DNA from 3 places in the Mesorhizobium sp. Root695 genome. Region 3 is predicted to be linked to each of the others. Evidence: riboswitches for the same ligand, from Rfam matches in the RefSeq annotation. Region 3 holds a riboswitch; each other region holds the start of a gene.

Evidence for each region. Region 3 has a riboswitch for cobalamin ahead of ASD99_RS01880 (aromatic ring-hydroxylating oxygenase subunit alpha). Riboswitches for the same ligand answer to the same signal wherever they lie in the genome.
Region 1: linked by a shared signal. The riboswitch ahead of ASD99_RS15110 (DUF1636 family protein) and the one ahead of ASD99_RS01880 (aromatic ring-hydroxylating oxygenase subunit alpha) in region 3 are both predicted to bind cobalamin.
Region 2: linked by a shared signal. The riboswitch ahead of ASD99_RS05285 (DUF1636 family protein) and the one ahead of ASD99_RS01880 (aromatic ring-hydroxylating oxygenase subunit alpha) in region 3 are both predicted to bind cobalamin.

What each region holds. Positions count from the first base shown of each region.
Region 1 is NZ_LMHO01000013.1:3,164-10,022, forward strand. Features, by position in the region: gene ASD99_RS15090 (MFS transporter) at 1-1,117, shown strand, start outside; gene ASD99_RS15095 (D-arabinono-1,4-lactone oxidase) at 1,130-2,410, shown strand; gene ASD99_RS15100 (DSD1 family PLP-dependent enzyme) at 2,407-3,552, shown strand; gene ASD99_RS15105 (AraC family transcriptional regulator) at 3,557-4,390, opposite strand; cobalamin riboswitch at 4,671-4,877, shown strand; gene ASD99_RS15110 (DUF1636 family protein) at 5,006-5,374, shown strand; gene ASD99_RS15115 (ABC transporter ATP-binding protein) at 5,371-6,159, shown strand; gene ASD99_RS15120 (ABC transporter substrate-binding protein) at 6,210-6,859, shown strand, end outside.
Region 2 is NZ_LMHO01000003.1:234,689-241,547, forward strand. Features, by position in the region: gene cobN (cobaltochelatase subunit CobN) at 1-3,283, opposite strand, end outside; gene cobW (cobalamin biosynthesis protein CobW) at 3,302-4,354, opposite strand; gene ASD99_RS05285 (DUF1636 family protein) at 4,357-4,785, opposite strand; cobalamin riboswitch at 4,824-5,029, opposite strand; gene ASD99_RS05290 (winged helix-turn-helix domain-containing protein) at 5,059-6,258, opposite strand; gene ASD99_RS05295 (NADH-quinone oxidoreductase subunit A) at 6,590-6,859, shown strand, end outside.
Region 3 is NZ_LMHO01000001.1:375,774-382,632, reverse strand. Features, by position in the region: gene ASD99_RS01905 (alpha-glucosidase family protein) at 1-1,616, shown strand, start outside; partial or broken gene ASD99_RS01900 (ABC transporter ATP-binding protein) at 1,641-2,750, shown strand; gene ASD99_RS01895 (DUF680 domain-containing protein) at 2,807-3,043, opposite strand; gene ASD99_RS01890 (DUF680 domain-containing protein) at 3,114-3,314, opposite strand; gene ASD99_RS01885 (DUF680 domain-containing protein) at 3,386-3,586, opposite strand; cobalamin riboswitch at 4,099-4,301, shown strand; gene ASD99_RS01880 (aromatic ring-hydroxylating oxygenase subunit alpha) at 4,414-5,661, shown strand; gene ASD99_RS01875 (hybrid-cluster NAD(P)-dependent oxidoreductase) at 5,733-6,833, shown strand.

The DNA of each region.
Region 1 (6,859 bases), on a different contig from region 3:
AGCCGCGGCCCTGTGGATCGGTTCGGTCGGCCTGCTCATTCTCGGGCTGCAGCCCGTGCTGCTCGGGGCCCTTTACACCGAGGGCCATGTCAGCGGCGATGAACTGGCGCTGGTCGCCACAGCCGAGATGATCGCCATTGCCATCGGTTCAGCTGTCGTGGCGATGCTGCTCTCGGCACACAACATGCGCTGGAAAAGCGCCGCCCTTCTGTTGCTGCTGGCGCTGGCCAATGTGTGGACGGCCCATGCCGCAAGCGCCAACACGCTGATTGCGGCCCGCGCCCTGGCCGGGCTCGCCGAAGGCGGTCTGGTCGCGGTCGCCACCGAACTGATCGCCCGTTCGCGGCGCGCCGAGCGCATCGGCGGCCTTTTCGTCACCATGCAGACGCTGGCGCAATGCGCGCTTGCCCTGATGCTGGCGCTTTATGTCATTCCGGCCGCCGGGTCGGCAGGCGGCTTCATCGTTCTTGCCGTCGTCTGCGTGGCGTCGCTGGCGGTCGCCTTCACCGTACCCGTTGACTATGCCGACCTGCCCAAGGACGAGAATCTGGCCAATGTGCTGACGGTTCCTTCCCTCACCGCGCTGCTGTCGGTCTTCTGCTACTTCATGTTCTTCGGCGCGGTCTGGGCCTTTCTGGAGCCGCTTGGCGCACAATACGGCATCGATGGCCGCACCGTCGGCCTGATCGTCTCGGCCAGCCTCGCCGTGCAGGTCCTGGGCGCAATGACGGCCACCGTGTTCGAGGCGCGCATCGATTATCGCGCTGCCATCGCCACGATCGGTGTCGTGGCGCTTGCCTGCTCCCTGGTTCTGGCCGGTGGACCTGGCCTCACCACATTCTGGATCGCAGCTCTGGTCATGGGCTTCATCCTCTTGTTCATCGTGCCCTACCAGATCCGGCTGGCGATCACCGCCGACGAGACGCGCACCGCCGTGCTGCTGGTGCCGGCGGCCCAGCTGTTCGGCCTGGCGATCGGGCCGATCGCGGCGTCACTGCTGATCGATGGCAAGGATTACCGGCCGGTGCCGGAATTTGCTGCCGCCAGTACCGTAGCCAGCGTGGCGCTGCTCGGTCTGTTCATTCTCGTGTCGCGGCGTCGCCGCGCTGTTGCCTGAACTGGGGGCGCCATGTCGAACAGCTGGAGCAACTGGTCGGGCTTTGTCACTGCCGAACCGCGGCTGATCGCCAGCCCCGGCGATGCCGGCGAACTGGGTGATCTCATTCGTACCGCACCCGGCCCGGTCCGCGTCGTTGGCGCCGGTCATTCCTTCACGCCGCTGGTGAAATCGCAGGGCACGATCCTGTCCCTGGAAAGACTGGAAGGGCTGGTTTCGCACGATGCCGAAAAACATCAGGCGCGGGTGCGGGCAGGGACCCGGCTCGGTCCGCTGATGCACATCCTGCAGGGCATTGGCCAGGGCCTGCCCAACATGGGCGACATTGACCGCCAGGCGATCGGCGGCGCGCTGGGTACCGCCACGCACGGCTCGGGACCGACACTCGGCGCTTATCACACGCAGCTGGAGACGGTGCGGATCGTCGACGGGCTTGGCAAGGTCCGCGACTTCAAGCGGGCGGGGGATCAGGACATGATCCACGCCATCGGCGTCGCGCTCGGCGCCTTCGGCGTGCTCAGCGAAGTGACGTTGAACAACATCGCGACCTACCGGCTGCGTCGCCGCAAATGGGTGCTGCCGATCGCCGACATGCTGCGCGATTTCGAGATGATGATGGCCGCGCATCGCTCGGCCGAATTCTACTACATTCCGTTTTCCGGCTATGCACAGTTCATAGCCAGCGACCTCAGCGACGCAGCACCCACCGCGCGCCCGCCGGAGCAAGACGAGGCGGGTTTGAGGACGCTGCGCAGGCTGCGCACCGCGCTTGCCTGGCTGCCATCGCTGCGCCGCCGACTGATCCTGGGCGCCGTCGCGAAAGTGCCGGCCGAGGACTATGTGCAGGACTGGCTCAACGTCTATGCCAGTGACCGCCAGACCAAATTCAACGAGATGGAATATCATCTGCCGTTCGAGGAGGGACCGAAGGCGCTGGCCGAGATCATCGAACTGACCGAGAAGCGTTTTCCCGAGGTCTATTTCCCGATGGAGGTGCGCTCGGTCGCACCGGATCAATTCTGGCTCTCGCCCTTCTACAACAGGCTAACCTGCTCGATCGCCATCCACCATGACGCGGCGAACGATCCGCTGCCGTTCATGCGGGCGGCCGAGCCGATCTTCCGCAGGTATGGCGGCAGGCCGCATTGGGGCAAGATGCACAGCCTGAAAGCGGCGGATCTGAAAAAGCTCTACCCGCGCTGGGACGACGCCATGGCGGTGCGCCGCGACATCGATCCGGAAAACCGCTTCGTCTCGCCCTACATGGCCGACCTGTTCGGCATCGAGACATGAACGCCTATTTTTCCACCCTGTCGGATGCGCTGAAGGAAGCCGGCATCTTCCAGCCCTGCCTGCTGCTCGATCGCGACCGGCTGGACAGCAACATCGCTCTGGTGAAGGGGAGACTGGATCCCGGCCTTGCCGTGCGGCTGGTCGACAAATCACTCGCCTGTCTGCCGCTGCTTGCGCATATCGGCAAGGCGCTTGGCACCAATCACGTCATGACCTTCCATCCGCCGATCAGCGAGGCGGTGCTGAAGACGTTTCCGGATGCCGATCTTCTGTATGGCAAGCCGATACCGGTCGACGCGGCAAGGGCGGCGCTGGTGAAAGCCGACGCCGACTGGTCGCGTGTCTGCTGGCTGATCGACAGCGAGGAGAGACTGGCGGAGTACGGCGCGCTCGCTGCCGAACTCGACATCGAACTGCGCATTGCTTTCGAGATCGACGTCGGGCTGCATCGCGGCGGGTTTGCTGATCCCGAAACCTTGTCGAGGGCATTGAGCGCGCTCCATGCTCACAAATGGCTGCATTGCGAAGGGGTCATGGCCTACGAGGCGCATGCGCCGCTCATTCCTGGTCTGTTCGGCGGGCCGACGAAAGCCCTGGCAAAGGCGTCGGCGCAGGCCACGGCGTTCGTCGCTTGTCTCGGGGCCGACCAGCGCCGCATCCTGAACATCGGCGGCAGCAAGACCGCGCTGCTTCATCATGGCGGTGTCGCCAATGAAGTGTCGATGGGATCGGCCTTCGTGCTGCCCAGCGACTTCGATACATCAGGTCTCGAAGGCTTCCAGCCGGCGGCCTTTATCGCGACGCCGATGCTGAAAGTGGTCGAGCCAATGCTGCCCGGCCCGCCGGCTGTCACCCGCGCGCTGCAGGCGATCGGCCGGTTTCCCCGCAAGGGCTGCTACCTCTATGGCGGCAAGTGGATGGCCGAGCCGGTGTTCCCCCAAGGCATGACGACGAACGGCTTGCTCGGCCTGTCCTCCAACCAGCAATTCATGGGCTTGCCGGCCGATGCGCCCGCAAGGCCAGGCGACTACGCCTTCTTGCGCCCGACGCAGAGCGAGGCCGTGCTGCAGCAATTCGGATCGATCGCGGTGTTTGCCGGCGGAAAGGTCACTGATCGCTGGCCGGCGCTGCCGATGGCGTGATCGTCTACCCCTTCACCGGTATCCAGATTTCCAGCCCGCCATTGCCGCTGCGCGGGTCGAATTCGGGACCGTAGCGTTCGAATTCCGGCGCATCTGAAATCTCATGGCCGGAGGCCGGCAGCCATTTGTTCCAGATGGTGTTTACCGTCCGGCGGATGGTCGAGATGTGTTCGCGGTGGGCGAAGACCGCATATTTCTGTGCCGGCACGCGCACCCGGCTGAATTCCTTGGGCAGGTCGGAAAAGTCCGACACTTCGACGCCGGCAATGTAGTCGAAATTGCCGGCATCGTCGCCGTTGACGCAGACGCCATAGGCAACGTCGCCTGTCTCGCCCGGAATGTTGCCGATATAGGGGCCGAAGCGCTGCCATTGCATCGGAATGGCTGCGCTGGTTTCGCAGCTGTAGCGTTCGCCGAGACCGGCGATGAGGAACGGCCGGCTGGTCTCGAAACGCGGCGGTTCGAGGTTGGCAAGAAAGGACTGGTCCATCAGGATCGGCTCCACGAGGTCGAGCTTGTCGAGTGTGCCTTGCGCGCGCACCAGTTCCGGCGTGGTGCCGAACTGATCGCGGAAGGCACGGGTGAACGCCTCATGCGAGTTGTAGCCGGCATCGAGCGCGACGCTGAGGATATCGGGCGCTCCGCCGGCCAGCTTGCGCGCCGCCTCGGTCAAGCGGCGCGAGCGCATGTAGCCCATCACCGAGCGACCGGTTGCAGCCCCGAAAGCCCGCGTCACATGAAAACGCGACACGCCGCTGCTTTGCGCGACATCGTCGAGCGAGATCGCCTCCGGCAGATGGCTCTCGACGAACCACAGCGCTTTCTCGGTCGGGTTCATGGGGCTCCTTTTAAAATGGCTCGATTCACACGTGGCAGGATCATGGTGATGTTTCCCGATGAGGTCAGTTTGATCGAAATTGCGCTCCGCGCAAAACCGAAACGATAGGCCATCGCCTTTGCGTGGAAAGGGGTTGACAGAGTCGGGTCATATTCATAGCAATATGTTATTACATAACAATCAAAGGTGTTGCTTGTTTCCGTCCAGCCATCGATCATACCCATTGCCGGCTTGGCAAACTCAACCCGCAGAAATGCGTTGCGATGCGTTTGGGGGAAATCTACTGTGATTTCGTGATGGTCCCCGAGTCAAAAGGCGAGGGGTGAAAAGGGAACACGGTGAGATCCCAGGGGTCGAGGCCGTGGCTGCCCCCGCAACTGTAAGCGGCGAGCAAAATCCGCGAATGCCACTGGCCGGCAAGGCTGGGAAGGCAGGATGGCGCAACGACCCGCGAGCCAGGAGACCTGCCATCAGCATGAGTTGACCGGACGGGGTGTGCCGGGAGGAAACGCGAATCTCGGTCTTGTCGGCCGGTTCGCCAGCTTCCTTCCGTCGCCAGTTTTGGAAAGTGACGGAAAGTTGGACGGCTCCATCGATCCCATCCATCGCATCATCGTGTGCACGCTTTGCCGTGACCATGTGACCGGCGTCAGGTCCGGGAACGACCTTTGTACCGATTTGCGCTCCCGACTTTCGGCCCAACATGAACCAGCCGTGGCGAGCGGCGTCGCGGTCGAAGGCGTGGCCTGCATGGCGGGCTGCTCGCGGCCGCTGACGGTCGCCTTCCAGGCGCAAGGCAAGGCTGCCTATCTCTTCGGCTCCATCGACGCGCGAGCCGATGTCGGCGACCTCGTGCGATTCGCCAAACTCTACGCCTCGCTGGCCGACGGCTCGTGCAGTTCCGGTCAGCGCCCGGCGGGATTGGCCGGCAAGACGCTTGCCCGCATCCCCGGTTCGGGCAATCCGGCGGGCAGCAGCCGATGACTGTAGCGCTTCTCGAAGCACGTGACCTCTGCGCCATGGCGAATGGGCGGGATCTGGTCCAGGCGGTCAGCCTGTCGGTGGCCGCTGGCGACCGCCTCGCCATCATTGGCCCCAACGGCGCCGGCAAGACGACGCTGCTGCGCATGCTGTCGGGCATGTTACGGCCAAGTTCCGGCGAGGTGAAGCTAGCCGGGCGTCGGCTGGACAGGATTTCCGCTGCCGAGCGGGCACTGCACATCGCCGTGGTCGGCCAGACCGACCAGCCCGATCCACGGCTGGCGGTGATCGACTATGTCGAGCTTGGCCGCGTCCCGCACGCCGGGCTGCGGCGCAGGAGCGAGGAACGCGACATTGTCGTCGATGCGCTGCGCCGGACCGGCCTGCTGCCGCTGCTTGGGCGCACCATAGGCTCATTGTCGGGCGGCGAGCGCCAGCGCGCCCAACTGGCGCGCGCCATCGCCCAGCAGCCAAAGATCCTGTTCCTCGACGAGCCGACCAACCATCTCGACCCGCGCGCCCGCGGCGAACTGCTCGAACTCGTGGCCGGCTTCAGCATGACCGTGATCGCGGTGCTGCACGATCTGGCCCTGGTCGCGCCGTTCGCCACCAGGGTGGCGGTGATGAACCAGGCCCGTCTGCAAGCGCTGGCCGCGCCGCGCGAAGCGCTGACCCAACAATTGATCCGCGAGATTTTCGGCATCGATGTTCTGCGTCTGCGCCATCCGACCGAAGACCGCGAACTGACGGTGTTCGAAGTTCCAAACCGTGGCTCGCCGCCATCCTGATTGAAACCGTTCCGTATTCGACCCAATCCCATTCACATAGGAGCAAATTCTTGAAACGCCTAGCCTTTTCGCTTGCCTTCTCGCTGCTGACCCCCACGGCCTTCGCCTTCCCGGTCACGGTCGACAGTTGCGGCAAGCCGCTGACGTTTGACGCACCGCCGAAGCGCGCCGTCATCCATGATCTCAACATGGCCGAGATGGCCTTCGCGCTGAAACTGCAGCCATCGATCGTCGGCCTGACCGGCATCACCGGATGGTACAAGATCGGTCCCGAATTCAAGGCCGAGCAGGGCTCGATCCCGGAATTGGCGCCGAAATACCCGACGCTCGAAAACCTCGTCGCGGTCGAGCCCGATTTCTTCTTCGCCGGCTGGTATTACGGCATGAAGCCGGGCGGCGAGGTGACACCCGACACGCTTGCCCCGCACGGCATCAAGACGCTGGCGCTGACGGAAAGCTGCGTCCATCTCGACAAGAACCACCCCGCCGCCTCGATGGACCTGCTCTATGGCGATGTCGAAAAGCTGGGCAAGATCTTCGGCAAGGAGGCCGAGGCCGAAAAGCTCGTTTCGGGCTGGAAGACGCAACTCGCCGACATCACCGCCAAGGTCGGCGACCGTAAGGGAACGCGGGTGTTCCTCTATGATTCCGGCGAGGACAAGCCGTTTACCGCAGGCAAGTTCGCCATCCCCAGCGCCAT
Region 2 (6,859 bases), on a different contig from region 3:
CGAGATAGGCGTCATGCACCGCCTCGATCAACGTTCCCGAAATGGCGTGGGTGGTTTCGGCAAAGCCGACCAGCCGGTCGACGGTTTCGGCAAATTCGGAGGCGCCACGCGGGCCGTGGCGCATCTGGCCTGATATGAAGCGTGGATTGACGGCGCGGGCACGCACGACACGCGATACGGCCTCGCTGACCGAGCGTGGCCTCGGCTTTTGCGGGTCCGTGGTGTCGAGCACGATGACGTCGGCATTCCTGCCGAGAGTTGCCAAGGCCGCCGAGAAGCCGCCGATGAAGGCGACATCGGAGGAGCCCTCGAGGATGTCGCGGCCGGGATCGTCGCCGGTGTGGACGAGAAGATCGGCCTCGGCGATGCGGCCCTCGAAGGCACCGGGCGCCAAGACGCCTTCACCTTCGGAGCCGCCATAGGCATGCGATGTGGCGTCGAGATAGGCGCGGCCGATCTCTTCGCGTGCCACCCAGTCGCCGGAGGACAAAAGATCCTCGACACCGGCGCCGTAGGTGCCGGGCGAAGTGCCGAAGATGCGCGGGCTGATCTTGCCGTCGGCGCGGGTTTTGGCCGCGAGCGGGTTTTCCGAATCCTCCTCGTCGCGGGCGGCAACGGCGTTGGCGGCGGCATCGATCAGCGCAATCTGGGTCGGAAACATGTCGCGAAACAGGCCTGATATGCGCCAGGTGACATCGACGCGCGGCCGGCCGAGCGCGGCGGGAGGTAATACCTCGATGCCGGTGATGCGGCCAGTGGCCGCATCCCATTGCGGCCGGCAGCCCATCAGCGCCAACCCTTGAGCGATCTCCTCGCCGCCGGTGCGCAGCGATGCCGAGCCCCAGAGATCGATCACCAGCGAGCGCGGCCAGTCGCCATGCGACTGCATGTAGCCGCGCACGACTTCCTCCGCCGCTGCCTTGCCCAGATCATAGGCGGTCGGCGTCGGCATGGTGCGCGGGTCCGACGTGAACAGGTTGCGGCCGGTGGGCAGAACATCGGATCGGCCGCGCGCGGGCGCGCCGGCCGGCCCAGCCTTGACGTGGCGGCCATCGAGCGCGGCGAGCAGCGCCGTCTTCTCGGCTGCCGCACTTTGTCGCCGCATGGCGTCAGGCTCGTCCTCCGGAGCGCGGCCATAGATATGCAGCCCGTCCTTGATGGCGAAATCCTTGAGATCGCAGAGCCAGGCATCGATTCGGCGCAGCGCTTCATCGGGCGCGTCGGTCCTGGCGACGCCGGCTTCGGTGGCGAGGCCGGTTTTTTGCGCGGTGTCGACGATCAGTTTTGCCAGGCGGTCGCGGCGGCGACGGTCGAGCCCGTCGGCCTGGGCGTATTCGTCGACCAGCCGCTCGAGCTTGTGCTGGTCCTCGTCCAGTCCGGCGCCGGTCAGGGGCGGCGGCAGATGGCCAAGGGTGACGGCGGCGATGCGCCGCTTGGCCTGTGCAGCCTCGCCGGGGTTGGAGACGATGAAAGGATAGATGACGGGCAAGGGGCCGGTGACGATTTCGGGAAAGCAGTTTTCCGAAAGCGCAACCGTCTTACCCGGCAGCCACTCCAGCGTGCCGTGCGCGCCGACATGGACGAGCGCGTGGACGCCGAGCGAGCTGCGCAGCCACAGACCGAAAGCGATCAGCGCATGGCGCGGCGGCAGTGTCGGGTCGTGGTAATCGGCGCGGCGGTCGGCGGAGCGGCCGCGGTCTGGGGCCAGCGCGACGGTGATGTTTCCGAAGGTCGCGGCGCGGAAGGGGAAAGCGCTCTTACCCTCCCCCTTGTGGGGAGGGTGGCCCGCAGGGCCGGGTGGGGGTGGTGCGCCGCTACCCCCACCCCGGTTCGCGCCATCCGCTTCGCGAATGTCGCGAACCGACCCTCCCCACAAGGGGGAGGGTGAAGTATCGGCCGCTCCCCATGCAGCTTCGACTGCAGCAACAGCCTCAATCGGCAGGCCCTTTGAGAAGTCCCGATAGTCGTCCAGCCCCAGCCCATCATTGCCGCGCTCCAGCAGCCCCAGCAACGCCCGCGGCGTCTCCGGTATCCCTTCAACTCCATAGCCCTGTTCGCTCAGATCATGCAGCATCGCCAGCACGCTGGACGGCACATCGAGGCCGACGGCGTAGCCGGTTCGGCCGGGCGCGCTCGGATAATCCGGGATCAGGATGGCGAGCTTGCGCTGGGCGCGGGGCGTCTCCCGTAGTCGGATGAAGGCCGCGACGCGGTCAGCAACTTGCGCCACACGATCCGCTTCCGGCCGGTTGGCGAAGGCGCGGTGGCCAAGCGCCGGATCGACATCGCTCTCGCCCTTGAAGGAAATGGCGCCGGCCAAGATGCGGCCGTCGAGTTCGGGCAGCACGACATGCATGGCAAGGTCGGCGGGCGCCAGGCCGCGCTGGTTGTTCTCCCAGATGTCGCGGCGGGTGGTGGCGACAATGACCTGGAAGACGGGCACGCGGGCGCGGTCGAACAGGGTTTCAACGCCGGGCTCGGCGCCGGACGCGAAAGCGGTCGCGGTGATGATGGCCGCGGGTTTCAGCGCGGCCAGTGCTGTTTCCACGAACGCCAGCGATGCCGGGTCCTTCAGGCTGGAGACGAAAATGGGGACCGGGTTGATGCCGCGCTGGCGGAGCGCCTCAAACAGGGCATCGATGGGCGCGACATCAGCGGCGAGCAGCATCGATCGGTAGAACAGGATCGGCACGACCTTTCCCTCCCCCTCGAGGGGCAGGGGGACGACGCCGCGGCCGGGTTCGTAGTAGCCAACTTTTGGCACAGTGACCGGCTCTGCAGCAACCGCATCCTGTCCCGCCAACCCCGCCAACTTCTGCACCAGCGCGCTCATATTCGCCGGGCCGCCCTCGCGGAAATAATCGAGCAGGCCGTCCAACTCCTCGCGCGGCAGCGTCGAGGCTTCGATCAGGCGCAGATCCTCATCTCGGCATTCGCCGGGCAGCAGCGCCAGTTTTATGCCGCGTTCGCGGGCGGTCGAGGCAAGCTGGTCGCAGCCGTAGCGCCACCAGTCGTAGCCGCCGAGGATGCGCACGAGGATGATCTTGGCGTGGCGGGCGACGCTGTCGACCCAGAGGTCGACGGACATGGGATGGCGCAGGTCGCGCAGCGCGGCCAGCCGCATCGAGGGCAGGCGTTCGGCGTCGGCCTTCCAGGCCGCCGCCAATCCGGCGAGATCGCTGTCGGTGAAGGACAGCGCCACGATATCCGCCGGCGTCTGCCGCAGATCGACCGGCTCGGCGAGGTCGTCGAGCGAGGCGGATGTCGTGGTTAGGATGTGCATCGCGACCCGTGTCCGAAATCAGCCGGCAAGGATACGCTCGATCGCCGGGCGGTTCAGCCCCTTCAGCCCGATTACGACGAGGCGCGAGCGGCGGTCATCCTCGGCGGTCCAGGCGCGGTCATAGTAATGATTGACGCGCGGCCCGACCGCCTGCAGCAAGAGCCGCATCGGCTTGCCGCCGACCTCGACGAAGCCTTTCACGCGCAACACGTTCTCTTCTTCGGCGACGGTGGCGACGCGTTTCGCCAGATCATCGGGATTGGCGATCGAGGCAATGTCGACGATGAAGGTGTCGAAGTCGTCATGCTCATGGTCGAAGGCGCCGTCATGATGGGACTTGCGGTTCTCGATGTCGTCTTCGACCGCCAGACCGAGCCCGAGCAGCACCGAGGGATCGACCTTGCCATGCGATGTCGGCACGATCTTCACCGCGCGGGCGGAGTGTTCGTTGATGATGGCGTTGGCGCGGTCGGTGCCGGCGGCGTCCATCAAATCGCTTTTCGACAGGATAATCAGGTCGGCGCAGGCGATCTGGTCCTCGAACACTTCTTCCACCGGGTCGTCGTGGTCGAGCGTCTCATCCTGGGCGCGCTGCGCCTGCAAGGCATCCATGTCGTTGGCGACGCGACCCTCGGCCAATGCCGGCCCGTCGACCACGGCGATGACGCCGTCGACGGTCACCCGGCTTTTCACGCTCGGCCACTGGAAAGCCTGGACCAACGGCTTGGGCAGCGCGAGGCCCGAGGTCTCGATCAGGATGTGGTCGACCCTCGGCGTCAGCGCGAGGATCTGGTCGAGCGCCGGAACGAAATCGTCGGCGACGGTGCAGCAGATACAGCCATTGGCCAGTTCGACGATGTTTTCCTCCGGACAGGTGTCGATGCCGCATCCCTTGAGGATCTCGCCATCGATGCCGATGTCGCCAAATTCGTTGACGATGATGGCAATGCGCTTGCCGCCGGCGTTTTCCAGGAGATGGCGGACCAGCGTCGTCTTGCCGGCGCCGAGGAAGCCGGTGACAACGGTGCAGGGAACGCGGGAGAGGTTGGCGGACGAATCTGGAGCGGTCATGGTCAGTCCTTCAACAGGTTGAGGGGAGGGATGCGGGCAACGAGGCCGCGCTTCAGGCTATCGGGACGGCCGCGCCACGGGATCAGGCCGTCCGTCGAGGTGGCGAAGAGTTTGGCTCCGGTGACGAGGTCGGCACCGCTGGTCGCGGTCAAGTCGCCGAAGACATAGCTCCAGCAGCCATCGCGCAGGATCGCGGCGCTGAGGCGCCGTTTGCAATTGCCAAGGCATTCAACGCTGCGGATGCGAATATTTTCGCCGGATGCGGCGCGGCGGGTGTCATCCGCCAACGATTCGCCGGCGCGGGGATGGGCGTCGGAGCCGGTTTCATCGCGGCAGGAAGCGCAGACGATGACGGTGACGCCGGCCAAGGCATCATCATTGCCGGACGAAACATCCGCTGTGCCAGCCGAAAAACTGCTGTCGTGGTCCAAAAATCGGGCTCCTTGCCCGGAAACCCGCCGGGCGATCGGATTCTACAGTCGCAGACGGCAGGTCTCCTGGCTCGCGGGTCATCGCCTTGGTAGCCGCCTTCCCGGGAACCTCCCAGTGGCTTTCGGCCTTGGCTCTTCGCTTACAGTTGCGGGGACAGCCGCGGATTTGGGACAGATATCCCGCACCGCATTCCCTCTTGGCTCCTCTCGTTGAAGAGAAGAGACCGTCTGGAACGGATTTAGGCTTTTGCGGGCAGCGGTGTCAACGCGAGCTTACGACGCTGTCAGGTCGGCCAGCGCCGGACCCAAGTCACCGGCGGACGTCACTTCGATGCGTTCGAGGCCCAGCCAGCCCTGCATCTGCTTCAATTCCTCGAAGAGCTGAGCAGCGGTTTCGGCTGGTGCGCCGGGCTCGGCATAGGCCGCATGGACGCGCAGCACGCTCGCAGGCCGATCGGCCTTGAGGTCGACGCGCGCCACGATCCTGTCGCCGAGCAGGAACGGCAGGACATAATAGCCGTATTGCCGCTTGTCGGCTGGCGTGTAGATCTCGATGCGGTAGTGGAAATCGAACAGGCGCTCGGTGCGCGAACGTTCGAAGACGACCGGGTCGAACGGCGCCAGCAAGGCGCGGGCTTCGATCTTTCGGGGCAAACGGGCGTCTTTATGAAGATAGGCCGGCTTGTCCCAGCCTTCGACGCGCACCGGCAGCAGCTCGCCGGTTTCAACCAGTTCCTCCAGCCGGCCTTTCATATCGGCCGGGGACAGGCGGAAATAATCGCGCAAATCGCCTGATGTCGCCACGCCATGGGCGCGGGCGGAAATGCGCAGCAATTCGCGGTGCGCGTCCTCAGGCGTTGGCACCGGCAGGTCAAGGATCGCCTGCGGCAGCACGCGTTCGGGCAGGTCATAGAAACGCTCGAAGCCGCGGCGGTGCGCCGTGGTGATGCGCCCAGCCCAGAACAGCCATTCGAAGGCATGCTTGGCGTGGCTCCAGCCCCACCATCCGCCCGAGCCTTTCTGGCCTTCCAGCGCGGAAGCGGCGATCGGGCCGCGCTCGGCGACCTGGCGGTAGATCTCTTCGATATAGGCGGCGTGCTCGCGGCCCCATTTGGCGAGGCCCAGATACATCTCGTCGCCGCGCTCGGCGCGTTGCATGCGCCAGCGCATCAGCGGGTAGGTCTCGACCGGCAGGAAGGAGGCCTCGTGCGCCCAATATTCGAACACCGTGCGCTTGCGCGTCACGGCCGCGTTGTCGAGCAGAGTGAGCGGGTAGGGGCCCAGGCGCGAATAGAGTGGCATATAATGAGCGCGCACCACCGCGCTGACGGAATCGATCTGCAACAGGCCGGTGCGGGAGAGCGTGCGGGCAAAATGCCTTCGGTCAGGCGTGCCGGTCGGGCGGGGATCGAGGAACCCCTGGGCGGCGAGCGCAATGCGCCGGGCCATGGGGAGCGAGATCTTTTCCTTCATGCAGGCATCACTTTGAAGTGTTTTGACCGAGGGTCGGATGGGTGATTCCGGGCCATGCTAGCAGGGTTTTGGCGGCAAGCATGTCAGGAGAGAAAAGTGGAGTAGAAAGCGAAGGAAATCAAACAGGAGCGGATCGGACCAGTTTCCCCGGATATGCCGTCCAGGTCAGTGTTTTGAACAAGGTTTGACTTGCTTCACTGGAAGTGCTGCGCTAACCCTCGCCGCGTTGCAGCATAGGCCCTTAAAACGGTTCAGCGGTTAAACTGTCACGCTTCCGCATTAGGGTCCGGTGCTGTAATCAAAGTGGATTGGCGCCAACGGAAAGCCGAGCATGAACGCACTTCTAAGCTCATACCTGCCCATCGTCCTGTTCATAGGCGTGGCGTTGGTTGTCGGCCTGGCGCTGCTGGCCGCGCCCTTCCTGGTGGCTTACCGCAATCCCGATCCTGAAAAGCTTTCCGCCTACGAGTGCGGTTTCAACTCGTTCGACGACGCCCGCATGAAATTCGACATCCGCTTCTACCTGGTGTCGATCCTGTTCATCATCTTCGACCTGGAAGTGGCCTTCCTGTTTCCTTGGGCGGTGTCGTTCTCGAAGATC
Region 3 (6,859 bases):
GCGACTGGTGGCGAGGCGCGGTGATCTACCAGATCTATCCGCGCAGCTACCAGGACTCGAACGGCGACGGCATTGGTGACCTCAAGGGCATCATCGGGCGGCTGCCCTACATCGCGGCACTCGGCACGGACGCCATCTGGATTTCGCCGTTCTTCAAGTCGCCGATGAAGGATTTCGGCTATGACGTGTCCGATTACTGCGACGTCGATCCGATGTTCGGCTCGCTGGCCGATTTCGACGCGCTGACCGCCGAGGCACACAGGCTGGGCTTGAAGGTGATGATCGACGAAGTGCTGTCGCACACCGCCGACAACCATCCATGGTTCAAGGAAAGCCGGTCGAGCCGCACCAACCCGAAGGCCGACTGGTACGTCTGGGCAGACGCCAAGCCGGACGGCACGCCGCCCAACAACTGGCTGTCGATCTTCGGCGGCTCGGCTTGGCAATGGGACACCAGCCGCCAGCAATATTACCTGCATAATTTCCTGGCCGAGCAGCCCGACCTCAACTTCCACAACCGCCAAGTCCAGGACGCGTTGCTCGACGTCACCCGTTTCTGGCTGGAGCGCGGCGTCGACGGCTTCCGGCTCGACACCATCAATTTCTACTTCCACAGCCAGGGCCTGGAAAACAACCCGCCGCTGCCGCCGGAGGAGCGCAACGACCAGACCGCACCCGCGGTCAATCCCTACAATTACCAGGACCATCTCTACGACAAGAGCCGTCCGGAGAACCTCGGCTTCCTCGAACGCTTCCGCGCCCTGCTCGATGAATATCCGGCAACCGCCGCGGTCGGCGAGGTCGGCGATTCGCAGCGCGGGCTGGAAGTGGTGGCGGCCTACACCGCCGGCGGCAAGCGCGTGCACATGTGCTATTCCTTCGATTTTCTGGCGCCGGAAAAGATCAGTGCGGCCAAGGTCCGCTCGGTGCTGGAATCTTTCGGCAAGGTCGCCAGCGACGGCTGGTCGTGCTGGGCCTTTTCCAATCATGACGTGATGCGCCCGGCCTCGCGTTGGGCAGCCAATGAGGCCGACCCGATCGCCTACCTCAAGGTCATCTCGGCGCTGCTGATGTCCTTGCGCGGTTCGGTCTGCATCTATCAGGGCGAAGAGCTTGGGCTTGGCGAGGCCGACCTGCGGTTCGAGGATCTGCAGGACCCCTACGGCATCCGCTTCTGGCCTGAATTCAAAGGCCGCGACGGCTGCCGCACGCCGATGGTGTGGGACGGCAGCGCCAGCAATGGCGGCTTCTCGTCGGCAAAACCCTGGCTGCCGGTGCCGGCCAAGCATCTGGCGCAAGCGGTCAATGTCCAGCAGGGCGACGAGAGTTCGCTGCTCGAGCACTACCGGCGCTTTCTCAGCTTCCGCCGCGCCCATCCGGCGCTGGCCAAGGGCGATATCACCTTCATCGAAAGTGAGGGCGACACGGTCGCCTTCACGCGCCGCGCCGGCAACGAGCAGGTGGTCTGCGTCTTCAATCTGGGCGCCAGGCCGACCGAGGTTGACCTTGGCAACCGATCGCTGCAACCTTTGCCCGGGCACGGATTTTCGGGGCAGGCGAGCAGCGGCTCCATACAGCTTGGCGGCTACGGCGCCTGGTTCGGGCGCATCGACTGAATTCAAATCACTGGGAGGAAACCAATGGCCGATGTCACGCTAAGACAAGTGAAGAAGTCCTACGGCACTCTGAACATTCTCCACGGCATCGACCTCGATATAAAGTCGGGCGAGTTCATCGTCTTTGTCGGCCCGTCTGGCTGCGGCAAGTCGACATTGCTGAGGTCGATCGCCGGGCTCGAGGAAATCACCTCCGGCGAGCTCAGAATAGCCGGCGAGGTGGTGAACGACGTGCCGCCATCGAAGCGGGGCATCGCCATGGTGTTCCAGTCCTACGCGCTCTATCCGCACATGACCGTCTACGACAACATGGCGTTCTCGATGAAGATCGGCAAGGAAAACAAGGCCGAGATCGATCGCCGCGTACGCCAGGCGGCGGAAATCCTGCAGCTGACCAAATATCTCGACCGCCTGCCCAAGGCGATGTCGGGCGGCCAGCGCCAGCGCGTCGCCATCGGCCGTGCCATCGTGCGCAATCCGAAAGTGTTCCTGTTCGACGAGCCGCTTTCGAACCTTGACGCCGCACTTCGCGTCGCCACCCGCATCGAGATCGCCAAGCTCAAGGAATCGATGCCCAACACGACCATGATCTACGTCACCCATGACCAGGTCGAGGCGATGACGCTGGCCGATCGCATCGTGGTGCTCAAGGACGGCCATATCGAACAGGTCGGCACGCCGATGGACCTCTACAAGAAACCCGGCAACCTGTTCGTTGCCCAGTTCATCGGCTCGCCGGCCATGAACATCCTGCCGGCGACCATCGACAAGACCGGCAACCCGACCGTCGTCAGCCATGTCGGCGGCCGCAAGGCAACCGTGCCGATCACCACGCCGGCTTCGGCGAAGGGTACCGCGGTGAGTTTCGGCGTGCGGCCGGAGGATCTGATCATCTCCAGCGGCGCTGACTATCTGTTCGAGGGAACGGTCGATTATGTCGAGCAGCTCGGCGAGGTCCAGCTGGTCTATATCGACATCGGCCGCGCCGATCTGCCGCTGGTGACCAAGCTGCCCGGCAATGTCGAGGTCAAGCGCGGCTCGACATTGCGGCTGAGCGCCAATGGCGAGGACCTGCATATCTTCGATACGGATGGGCATTCCTTTGCGCTGCAAAAGCCGGAAGCAAAGGCGGCCAAAAAAGAGCGGCGGGCTTGGCCCGCCGCTCTTCTTTTGAAGATCAGCTTCGGCTGTTAGCGGCCGAAGAGGTTCCGGTCGCTGCCCTGAGGGGCGGACTTCTGTACGTCGCCCGACGAATTGAGCAGCTTCTCGACGAGGCCACCGCTGTTGCGGATCGAGCTCGTGTGCGCGGTGTCAACCGAAGTGACGGCAGGCTGGTTGGCGCCGTTGGAGCCAAAGTTGTCGCTACCGGCGAAGGCACTGCCGGTGATGGCCAGAACGGCGGCGGCAGCAATAAGGATCTTGTTCATTTTAGTCTCCTGAATTTCTAGATTTCGCCAGGACGGCAGGCATACCCGCCGTCAACTGGGAAATTGGTTGTTAGCGACCGAAGAGGTTGCGATCGCTGCCCTGAGCGGCCGTCTGGGCAACCGGTTCGGATGTCTTGGTGGAAGCCGTGTACGACTGGTCGACCGCCGCGGCAGGCTGATTGGCGCCGTTCGAACCATAGTTGTCGCTAGCGGCGAAGGCGCTGCCGGAAATGGCCAGAACGGCTGCGGTAGCAAGAATGATCTTCTTCATTTCAAGTCTCCTGAATTTCTGGATTTCGCCAGGACGGCAGGCATACCCCCCGTCAACTGGTGATTCGGCTGTTAGTGGTTGCCGAAGAGGTTACGGTCGCTACCCTGGGCAGGCGTCTGAGCAGCCGGTTCCGACTTCTTGACCGAAGCGGTGTACGAGCTGTCGACAGCAGTGGCTGCCGGGGCGTTCGAACCATAGTGGTCGCTACCATTAGCGAAGGCGCTGCCGGAAATGGCCAGAAGGGCGGCGGCAGTGAGAATGATCTTTTTCATTTTATGTACTCCAGTATTTTTAGTATTTTTCCCGTCCGTATAGCGGCGTGTCTTGGGAGGAAATCGCGTCGTTCGGACAGCCCCGATGTGGTAGGACCGGTCTGCCTTTTCCAATCACGAAGTTGTTCCGTGTGGACCATGAATCCGCCACTTGAAATTGCGCCAAGGGCTTCTACACAATACTTTTTCCATATATTTATCAATATGTTAGCCAAAGCCGCCAGTCATATCACCAACTGTTTCGTAGGCCCAGCGTTCACACCGTCCTGCACGCACCGTCAACAGAAACGAACCGTTCGGTTCGATTTTAGTGACCGCTAATAGTCACTTTTCGAAACTGTTAACCCTTTTTGACCTCGGTCAGGGGTCGGTTTCGAGGAGATTGCAGATGGGAAGGCCGCCGCGGAGATAGGATTTCAGCGCGGCAATCGCCAACCGGGGCGTTTCGCGTGCGTGTCGCGCCGCATGGATACGATGTCGTTTTCATGCCGATGACGCGTCCGCGATCGTGGTTAGATCATACCATCTCAGGTGCCACTTCGTGACGACGGGGCGGAGAATTGGGAAGCCGGTCAGAATCCGGCGCTGCCCCCGCAACGGTGGTGGAGTTCAAGTCGCAACGGGAGACCACTGGGCAACTGCCTGGGAAGGTGTCGCGATGGTCCGCAAGGACAACTCCAGAGCCCGGAAACCAGCCCAAGATTTCTAGACTCGACTGATCGCGGTGGGCGGTCAAGAGGTGGATCGTGCATGTCCGACGCATCGCCGGCCTGCGTCCAATCCTTCCTCCGTCACCACCAGTTCAGTCCTTAAAGCGAGGACAGGACATGGATATTCGCAACGACATGCTGAGGCTCTTAAACAGCCGCAGGCAAGGCTTTTCGCTAGAGCAGCCGTTCTACACCGATCCAGACTACTTCAAGCTCGACATGGAGCTGATCTGGTATCGCGACTGGCTGTTCATCGGCCACGATTGCGAGCTTCCGAAGCCGGGCAGCTACATCACAGTGCAGATCGGCGACTATCCGGTCGTTCTTGTCCGCGACCAGCAAGGCAAGATCAACGCCTTCCACAATTCCTGCCGGCATCGCGGCAGCCGCGTCTGCAACACCGAGAAGGGTACGGCGGCAAAGCTCGTCTGCCCCTATCACCAATGGACCTATGAGCTCGACGGCCGCCTGCTGTTTGCCCGCCAGATGGCCGACGGTTTCGACAAGAGCCAGTTCGGCCTGAAGCCGGTCGCCTGCGAAAACGTCGGCGGCTACATCTTCATCTGCCTGGCCAAGGAGCCGGCGGATTTCGCGCCGATGCGGGCGATGATCGAACCTTATCTTTTGCCGCACCGGTTGCGCGAAGCAAAGATCGCCTTCGAGAGCACGATCATCGAGAAAGGCAACTGGAAGCTGGTCTGGGAAAACAACCGCGAGTGCTACCACTGCGCCGCCAATCATCCCGAACTGTGCAAGACCTTCCCCGAGGCGCCGACCGTGACCGGCGTCAACGGCGCCGATAGCGACCCCGAGATGGTCGCGCATTGGGCCAAATGCGAGGCCGCCGGCCTGCCGAGCAAATTCCGCATCGATCCGGCCGGACAGTATCGCGCCACCCGCGCGCCACTGCTGCGCGATGCCGTCAGCTACACCATGACCGGCAAGCTGGCGGTCAAGAAGAACCTTTCCGACACCGTCTCCGCCGACCGGATCGGCACCTTGATGCACTATCACTATCCGACGACCTGGAACCACATCCTCATCGACCACGCGGTGACGTTCCGGGTGCTGCCGATCAGCGCCACGGAAACGGCGGTGACGACCAAATGGCTGGTGCACAAGGATGCGGTCGAGGGCATCGATTACACCATCGAAGACCTCACCCATGTCTGGACCGAGACCAACGACCAGGACCGCCGCATCGTCGAGGAAAACGCCTTCGGCATCCTGTCGCCCGCCTATGAGCCCGGCCCCTATTCGGAGCTGCATGAGGGTGGCGTGATCCAGTTCGTCGAATGGTACGCGTCGTTCATCGGTCCGCGCCTTGCCGAAGGCGAGCGGCCGACCCTGCGCAGCGTCGCCTAGCGCATGTCGCCCAAAAGTGCGCAGCGGTTTTGGGACATGCACAAAACAAAAGGGACAAGAGGATGAATGCGATGACGGATCTTGGCCTCTATCGCCATCTCGACCAGATGACGCCGTGGAACGACAGGCTGCAGGTGCTGGAAGTGATCGGCGTCAGCGACGAAGCGCCTGACGTTAAGACCTTCACCTTCCGCTCCGACAACCAGACCTGGTTCCGCTACAAGCCCGGCCAGTTCGTGACGCTGGAACTGCCGACCGCCGACGGGCCGCTGATGCGCACCTACACGCTGTCGTCCTCGCCATCGCGGCCGTTCTCGATCGCGGTGACAGTGAAGGCGCAGGCCGGCAGCATCGGCACGCGCTGGATGTTCGATCATCTGACGCCCGGGTCGCACGTCAAGGCCTATGGGCCGACCGGTGATTTTTCGCTGCACAGCCACCCGGCGGCCAAGTATCTGTTCATTTCGGCAGGCTCCGGCGTGACACCGATGATGTCGATGCTGCGCTGGCTGAATGACTGCGCGCCATGGACCGATGTCGGCTTCGTCAACTGCGCACGCCGCCCGGAAGAGATCATTTTCCGCAAGGAACTCGAACTGCTCGGCAGCCGTATGCCCGGCCTGTCGCTCGGCTTCATGATCGAGGAGCGGTCGAGCCGCGAGGGCTGGTTCGGCCATATGGGCCGCATCGACGCGATCCGGCTGCCACTGCTGGCGCCCGATTTCCGCGAGCGCGAAATCTTCTGCTGCGGCCCCGATCCCTTCATGCGCGCCGTGCGCGGCATGCTGGACTCAGCCGGCTTCGACATGACGAAATATCATCAGGAGAGCTTTGCGGCGCCTGTCGTGGAAGAAATCCCGGCGCCATTCGCGTCGCCGGCTGAAAACGGTGCCGCCATTGTCGCCGAAGCCGCGACGCCGATCCGTTTCGCGCTTTCGGATGTCGACGCCGAATGCGTCGCCGGCCAGACGGTGCTGCAGACGGCACGGGCCTCGGGCGTGCGGATTCCCGCCGCATGCGAGTTCGGCCTGTGCGGCACCTGCAAGGTGAGGAAGGTCGCGGGCAACGTCGAGATGAGCCACAATGGTGGTATCCTCGATCACGAAATCGACGACGGTTTTATCCTCGCCTGTTGCTCAAAACCGCTTTCGGCGCTCGAAATCGAGGCGTGATCCGCTTGGAGCCGCCGCGCGCGTTG